DNA from 2 places in the Halobacillus sp. ABA4_118 genome. Region 1 is predicted to be linked to the other one. Evidence: riboswitches for the same ligand, from Rfam matches in the RefSeq annotation. Region 1 holds a riboswitch; the other holds the start of a gene.
What was found. Region 1 has a riboswitch for FMN ahead of ribD (bifunctional diaminohydroxyphosphoribosylaminopyrimidine deaminase/5-amino-6-(5-phosphoribosylamino)uracil reductase RibD). Riboswitches for the same ligand answer to the same signal wherever they lie in the genome.
Positions count from the first base shown of each region.

Region 2: another riboswitch for FMN. It lies ahead of ACXAGL_RS02065 (ECF transporter S component); the one in region 1 lies ahead of ribD (bifunctional diaminohydroxyphosphoribosylaminopyrimidine deaminase/5-amino-6-(5-phosphoribosylamino)uracil reductase RibD).

Region 1 covers NZ_JBSWWS010000001.1:1,066,849-1,070,908, reverse strand. The annotation lists gene ACXAGL_RS05290 (glycoside hydrolase family 13 protein) at 1-1,088, opposite strand, end outside; FMN riboswitch at 1,533-1,682, shown strand; gene ribD (bifunctional diaminohydroxyphosphoribosylaminopyrimidine deaminase/5-amino-6-(5-phosphoribosylamino)uracil reductase RibD) at 1,814-2,908, shown strand; gene ribE (riboflavin synthase) at 2,908-3,558, shown strand; gene ACXAGL_RS05275 (bifunctional 3,4-dihydroxy-2-butanone-4-phosphate synthase/GTP cyclohydrolase II) at 3,574-4,060, shown strand, end outside.
Region 2 covers NZ_JBSWWS010000001.1:397,029-401,088, reverse strand. The annotation lists gene ACXAGL_RS02075 (hypothetical protein) at 1-438, opposite strand, end outside; gene ACXAGL_RS02070 (hypothetical protein) at 720-1,430, opposite strand; FMN riboswitch at 1,624-1,770, shown strand; gene ACXAGL_RS02065 (ECF transporter S component) at 1,930-2,532, shown strand; gene ACXAGL_RS02060 (hypothetical protein) at 2,766-3,074, shown strand; gene ACXAGL_RS02055 (TraR/DksA C4-type zinc finger protein) at 3,114-3,494, opposite strand; gene ACXAGL_RS02050 (hotdog fold thioesterase) at 3,528-3,914, opposite strand; gene ACXAGL_RS02045 (1,4-dihydroxy-2-naphthoate polyprenyltransferase) at 4,048-4,060, opposite strand, start outside.

The DNA.
Region 1 (4,060 bases):
CCTTGATAAATGTAAGGCGTCCCCTGCATAAAGAAATACATCGTTGCAATCGCCGTCGCACTTTCGCGCCAGTAGACTTGATCATCCCCCCACGTCGAAACGACACGGGCCTTGTCATGGTTTTCTACAAACAAAGCGTTCCATCCATCCCCTTCAAGAGCTTTCTGCCATCGGGTCAGTACTTTTTTCAAACCCTTAATGTCAAGCTGCTGTTCAGCATCCTGATCCCAAAGGTCCAGGTGCTCGAATTGGAAGATCATATCCATTTTTCCGTTGTCGCCGACCCATTGATCCGCTTCATCGGCACTTACCCCGTTCGCTTCTCCGACCGTCATCACGTCATAATTATCGTATGTGCGGTCTTTGAATTCCTGAAGGTGGGTGTGGATCCCTTTTTGGTTCATATGCATATCAAAAGAGGACACATACGTTTCTTTTTCAGGGTTCGGCATATCTGGAAAGCCCGGCCGCTTTTTGATATGGCTGATGGCATCTATGCGGAAACCGTCGATTCCTTTATCCAGCCACCAGTTGACCATGCTGTATAGAGCTTCGCGGACGTCTTCGTTCTCCCAGTTCAAGTCCGGCTGCTTTCTGGAGAACACATGAAGGTAATACTGCCTTGTTTCCTCGTCATATTCCCATGCCGATCCTTCAAAGATACTCTCCCAGTTGTTCGGTTCGCGGCCGCCTCTGCCATCGCGCCAGATATACCAGTCCCTCTTGGGATTGTCCTTGGATTTCCGGGATTCCAAAAACCATGGATGTTCATCACTTGTATGGTTGAGGACGAGGTCGATGATCAACTTCATGTCACGTTTATGCACTTCCTTAAGCAGCTCGTCGAAATCCTCCATCGTTCCGAATTCATCCAGGATGTCCTGATAATCGGAAATGTCATAACCGTTATCATCCTTCGGGGATTTGTACATTGGGCAGATCCAAATGAAATCAATGCCCATATCCTTCAAATAGTCCAGACGGCTGATCATTCCCTGCAGATCGCCGATCCCATCTCCATTTGAATCCTGAAAACTTCTAGGGTAAACTTGATATCCTACCGCTTCTTTCCACCATACCCGTTCCATATACAGCCCCTCTTTCCTAATAAAATCATTCGTGATATGCAAACGTTTTCTCAGTGAGAATGATTGAATAAACAGCTTGTTTATTCAATAACCATAACCATGAAAATCTAAAAATATATCTTATTATGCAAACGTTTTCCTGATAAATCTATACTAGCTGATTTTCTTCTGCTTTACAATAGGAGGTTCGTGAAAAGAGCAGGCTTACACATCATTGGATTGTTAAAATCAGGTGGTGCATCTTCTGTTGAGGATGTTGAAAGGCTGTCATGAATCCTGTTGATTTCACAACAAAGCGGCGTGAATCCGGTGGACAGTTATCCGTGTGCCCATCATAAGGGCGGTCAGTTTTATGAGTACATAGCCTTAATGGGTGCTGTTTAAACCTTAAGGATTGCGGCAGATGGGGATTTCATATATATTTAAAGTAATTCAACTGAATATGGAAACCTTCGGGGTCGGGTGAAAGTCCCAGCCGGCGGTAATGAGCTTATGCTCTCAGCCCGCGACGGAGAATCAGTGTTAAGCACGGTTCTCCCTGATTTGGTGAAATTCCAAAGCCGACAGTTAAAGTCTGGATGGGAGAAGGTTGTGGAAACGTATCGGTACCGTTCATGCAACACGTGTACCCTTTGTTTGCTGTACGCAAAAAAATGACGTTTAAGACCCTGGAGAAGTATGTCTTCTTCAGGGTTATTTTTATGGAAAAAGAGCAGGTGATGAAGATGGAGCGTGATGAGCAGTACATGGCAATGGCTGTACAGATGGCCAGGGAAACGGTCGGCCAGACGAGTCCCAACCCTTCAGTAGCCGCCATTGTGGTCAAAGATAATCAAGTCGTCGGTATAGGCGTGCATGTGAAGGCTGGTGAACCTCATGCGGAAGTGCACGCACTACGGATGGCAGGAGAAAAAGCGGAAGGCGCGGACATCTATGTCACTCTTGAACCGTGCAGCCATCATGGACGGACACCTCCGTGTGCCGAAGCTGTCGTGAAGGCAGGCATCCGCCGGGCCGTTACGGCTTCATCGGATCCGAACCCTAAAGTTTCCGGCCGGGGCATTGAAATGATGAAGCGGCAGGGCGTGGAGGTCCGGACGGGTGTTTTGAAAGACGAGGCAGATGAACTGAATCGTGCCTTCTTTCATTACATTCAAACAGGTGAACCTTATGTCCGTTTAAAGACAGCGATGAGCCTTGACGGGAAGATTGCCACCGCCAGTGGAGAGAGTCAATGGATCACAGGAGAAGAGGCGCGGCAGGACGGACACCGCTATCGTCATCAATCGGACGCGATTCTAGTCGGGATCAATACGGTCATGATGGATAATCCGACATTGACGACAAGAATTCCGGGTGGCGGAAAGCATCCGATCCGTCTTGTCCTCGATACGCATCTTCGTATTCCGACTGCTTCGAATCTGATACAAAATAATGAATCTCCAACGTGGATTTTCACGTCAGCGGATATACCGGATGAAAAGCGTCTGATTCTTGAAGAGCATGCCCATGTCCACGTCATTCCGCTTGGCCGCACCATCGATCCTGGAGAAGTCCTGCGCTATTTAGGAAAGCACAAGGTCACCTCTCTCCTTGTTGAAGGAGGGGCCACCATTGCCGACGCTTTTGTCAGATCAGGAAAGGTGAATGAGACGATTACGTATATTGCTCCCAAATTGATCGGTGGAAAAGAAGCACTGACCCCGGTTGCCGGCCGCGGCATCCAACAGTTGAAACAGGTGACATCTTTTGAGTTTGTATCGACCGAACAGCTTGGAGAAGATATTAAAATTGTTTCGATAAGAAAAGGGGAATCCTAATGTTTACAGGAATTGTAGAAGAAATAGGAACACTGCAGTCCGTTAAAAGTAAAACGGAAGCTTTGGAGATAAAGATTGCTGCATCCAAAATTCTGGAAGATATCAAGCTTGGGGACAGTATTTCCATTAACGGTGTCTGTCTGACCGTGACAGATTATACGAAGGATACCGCATCCTTTGATGTGATGCCGGAAACATACCGCGCCACCAACATCCATGAATTAAAGCAGGGCAGCGATGTCAATCTTGAACGCGCGATGGCGGCAGATGGGCGGTTCGGCGGTCACCTTGTATCGGGTCATATTGACGGTACGGGCAGCATTGTATCAAAAAGGCCGGAGTCCAACGCCGTCTATTACGACATACAGCTTCCGTCCGACTTGGTTCCTTATTTTGTCTATAAAGGCTCGATAGCTGTTGATGGTACATCCCTGACTGTATTCGGAGTAGAAGAGGATCGTGTCACCATTTCTTTGATTCCGCACACGATGGAACATACCGTTCTCGGCAGGAAAGGTCCGGGAGACAAAGTTAATATCGAATGTGACATGATTGGAAAATATGTCGCTCACTTCCTGAGTGGGCAGAATCAAGAGCACCCGCAAACAGCCATCTCCAAAAAGATGCTGGCTGATAACGGGTTTGCATGAAGAGGGGGAAAGCATATGTTTGATTCGGTTGAAAAAGCGATTGATGTATTGAAGCAGGGAAAGCTTGTCATCGTTTGTGATGACGAGGACAGGGAAAATGAAGGGGACTTTATTGGAATCGCGGAGCATGCTTCCACGGAGATGATCAATTTTATGATCAAGCATGGGCGTGGGCTGGTTTGTGCCCCGATTACGAATGAAACAGCTGGAGCGCTCGAGCTGATGCCTATGGTCAATGACAATTCAGACCCTAATCAGACAGCGTTTACGGTCAGTGTGGATCATAAAGAGACAACAACTGGAATTTCAGCGGACGAACGGGCCCTGACCATCAGGGAAATGCTGAACCCGGAAAGTAAAGCTTCCGATTTCCAGCGGCCCGGTCATATTTTCCCGTTGATTGCCAAGGAAGGCGGTGTCCTGCGCAGAGCGGGTCATACGGAAGCGGCTGTCGACCTGGCACGTCTTGCGGGAGCCCGGCCGGCAGGTGTCATCTGTGAAA
Region 2 (4,060 bases), 670 kb from region 1:
ACCAGGGAAATCTGTGTGTTCCTGGAACGGAATGGTTGTCGAAAGGGTAACTAATTCCAACCCTAGAATGTTTGTACGGATGTTGATCGTAGCGGGGATCAGTCCGATGTTAACGACTTTATTTTTGATGATTCTTGCATTCATTGTGATGTTATTCAAGTCAGGAACGACTTCAATTGATAAGATTCCGGCAATAGTAATTGCACCAAAAAGGGATAGAGGAAGCGTTGTTTCAGCAACCTTCTGCACTTCTTTTGTACCAACCAAAGCATTTTCTACAAAGCAGTCGCTGTTTAGTTTAGCCGGCTTCATTTCAGGTTTTTTGAAGCTGCACTTACATCCGGACGGACAATACTGTTTTGTCTCGGCTTTCTCTTTTTTCTTAGGAAACTTCATCGGCAGTTTCCCGGGCACGGAAATTTTCCTGCAGTGCGCCATATTTCTTCCACCTTTATCAATAAATTTGTGTTGTACATAGGTATACTATTCCTGAAGAGATGGACGGTGTAGGCCGGTGTGATAGATTTACTGGAATAGGCTGTAAGATTCGTTTAGATGCCGCTGAAAGAACTTCCTGATCACGGACGTGTCTGTCTGCAGCAAACCGGTTTATCGGTCATGGACTCCGCACAGAAGGGCATTTGTTTTAAGGAATGATAGGTAATGGAATGATAAAAGAGAGCTTATCGATAAGCTCTCTTTCCTTCCAAATGAAAAATTTAGTCGTCTTCGGATCCGGAGAAAGTGAAGGATGAAGTTTCTGTGTCCTGCCTGCAGCGGTTGGGGTTCAAATCACAAACGTTGCCGTGCGCGTCACGAATAACAGGTCTTGTAACCGTAATGGTGGTTTGAAGAATGATTTTCACAATGATCCCGTCTACCAGCCCTAATCCAGCCAGATCGACAACGGGAACTCCCTCCTGCGTAAAAATCCCTTCGACTTCGAGTGGTGTTTCTGTCAGGGTATCTTCCGGACATGCCCCGGGGAAATCCGTGTGGGCTTGGAATGGGATGGAAGTATTCAATACACCAGTTCCCAAGGCACCATCGTTATCAAGGAAACTGACAGTCACTACAGCCGGAATTAAGCCAATGTTGACGACTTTGTTTTTAATGATCCGGGCGTTCATAGTGATATTCTCCAGATTAGGGACGACTTCTACAGACACCAGGCTGCCAATTGTAATTCCAGTAGCTGCGAATAAACCGAGTGGCAGGGTGGATTCAGCTACTTTTTGTACCTGTTTTGTCCCAACCAGAGCATTTTCTACAAAGCAGTCACTGTTTAGTTTGGCGGGCTTACGTTCAGGCTTTTTAAAATGACACTTACATCCGGATGGACAGTCATGTTTTGTCTCGCCTTTCTCTTTTTTCTTAGGAAATTTTATCGGCAGTTTCCCTGGAACGGAAACTTTCCTGCAATTCGCCATGTTTTTCCACCTTTATCCATAATATTGTGTGGTACATTGGTATCGTATTCATCCCCGGATAGCCGGTGTAGGCCAATGATAGATTTAACAGATCTGCTTTTTGATCAAAACAGAGGAGGGAAACGGCCGTCAGAACTTCCTGCTTGCACAGAGTACAGGTTTTGTATAAAATAAAGATACAAATTTATATTGATTCCATCTTCGGGGCAGGGTGAAATTCCCGACCGACGGTAAGAAGGCCTAGTGACCTTTAAGTCCGTGACCCGTGCAGTTCTTCTGCATGGCTGACCTGGTGAGAGTCCGGGACCGACAGTTACAGTCTGGATGGGAGAAGATGTCGAGCGGAACAGGCAGCGCATGCTAGATATGCTGCCTCTATTTAGCCGTGGACCAAGACCATCCCTAAGCCCAATGCTTCAGGGGTTTTTTATTGGTCAGGCTCAGCCGCTCACCTTCATCTGGGATGTGAATCAATGTGTAAAGATGAAGGGGGAGATCGATGATGAACCGTTATCCGGCTCAGTCATCAAGAAAATTATTTACATTGATTACGATTGCTTTGTTTGGGACCATTTCCATGGTTCTGATGCTGCTGAACTTTCCGCTGCCGCTGCTTCCGCAGTACTTGAAAGTGGATTTCAGTGATGTTCCTGCCCTGCTTGCAGGCATCATGTTTACACCCGCAGCAGGCATCCTTGTTGAAGCGTTAAAAAATGGTCTTTATTTTATATATACCGGTGCAGGAGATCCGGTGGGAGTGGTCGCAAACTTTGCCGCAGGCCTCTTGTTTATCCTTCCGGTTACGATGATCTATCATAAATTCAAGAGTGTTAAATCGCTTGTATCAGGACTTGTGACGAGTTCTCTGATTATGGCGTTCGGCATGGGTGTACTGAACTACTTTGTCATCCTTCCGGCTTACAGCTGGTTCATGGGATGGGAAACGATGAGTGCACAAGTGAAATGGATAACAGTAGTAGCAGGGATTCTGCCATTCAATGCTCTTAAAGGAATCATTGTGAGTGCACTGTTCACCCTGCTCTTTGTACGGATGAAACCTTGGATCGAACAGAAAAGTCCGCGGTCCTCATCCGCAGCGTAAAGGGAGAGCCGGCGAGTTATGAACTCGCCGGCTCTTTTTATATCGAAAAGGAAAATGATATAGAGGAAAGAATATCCTTCACTTGAAAAACATAAGGTTTTTTTCAAGATGCTGGCTGGGGTGTCAGGGTCTTTATCTATGAGCTGGAAAACCAGTGCGTTCTCCCATGTGTAAAAGCATCGTAAAAGGAGAAAGTAAACATGCTCTTACTATTTTGAAAGAGGTGTTTATGGATGAAAAAAATCATGGGAGCTGCTTTGCTGGTGATGGTTACATTAAGTGGCTGCGGAATGAACGGGAACGAGGATGGGCCGGAGGATATCAATTATGAGCCTGCCCGTTATGAACGTACAGATAGGAATGAAATGCCGGAGGAACAGCGTTTCCGCAACAACCGGGAGCACCAGGACATCGATGAAATGAGACGGGATTATGAAAGGGATGTGCGTCAGAACGGGGAACGGGACACGCCGTTCAATATGGACGAAGAAGAGCCGGATTTAGATGAAGAACCTTCCGAACAGCTTCGGGAGATGGATTGACAAAAAAAGGATGCCGTTTTGATGACGGCATCCTTTTTATCAGGCATCCTTTTCTATTTCCCGTTCTTCTTCAACGGTGTAGCGGGCGGTTGGAAGAGCTTCAAGTCTTTCGACAGGGATTGGGTCCCCTGATTTCTCACTGACGCCGTAACGGCCTTCCTCGATTCGTTTCAGGGCATCTTCCGCTGCCATGTGCTTCTCCCTTGCCTGTTCATAAAACGTCTGGCGTTTTTCCCGTTCGTGCTGATCTGTACCAAGGTTTCCCGGGTGGTCCGCGACGCTGGAAATTTCCCCTGTCCGGTCATTCGGATAAAGCTCCTTGGCATCATCCTCTTTGTACTTTTCCATTTCCTGTTCAGCTTCTTCTTTCATTTCTATGATCTGTTGTTTGAATTGTTGAATCTGCTTGTCTGATAACATGCTTCATGTCTCCTTCCTTTTTATAAGGATGGCTTACTTTTTTAAAGGGACAACCCCGAGGGTGCATCTGGAAATACAGAGCAGCGTGCCGGATTCATGGACGATACGGATTTCCCACACCATTGTCGTTTTACCAATATGGGAAGGGACGGCTGTTGCTGTCACCCAGCCTTCTCTTGCGCTCTTTATATGGTTGGCGTTGATTTCAATACCGAAGACCTGCTGCTCGTTGGTATCGATGTTTAAAAATCCGCCGATACTTGCGGCGCTTTCAGCCAGGGCAACGTTCGCACCGCCGTGGAGGAACCCCATCGGCTGATGAGTACGGGCATCCACTGGCATGCGCATTTCCACTGCATCCGGTTCTGCTTTCATGACTTCCATCCCCAGGGCTTCCATCAATGTATTCTTCATCATCATCTCATTCATAGTCATCCCATCCTTTATGTAATATTCCCATTGATCCAATGGTCAAACCTATAGAAAAGAAGGATGGTTCTCCATCCTTCTTTCAGACAATGGTGTAATGTGTTTACGCCGTTTCCCTTTTATATCAAAGAGGGAAG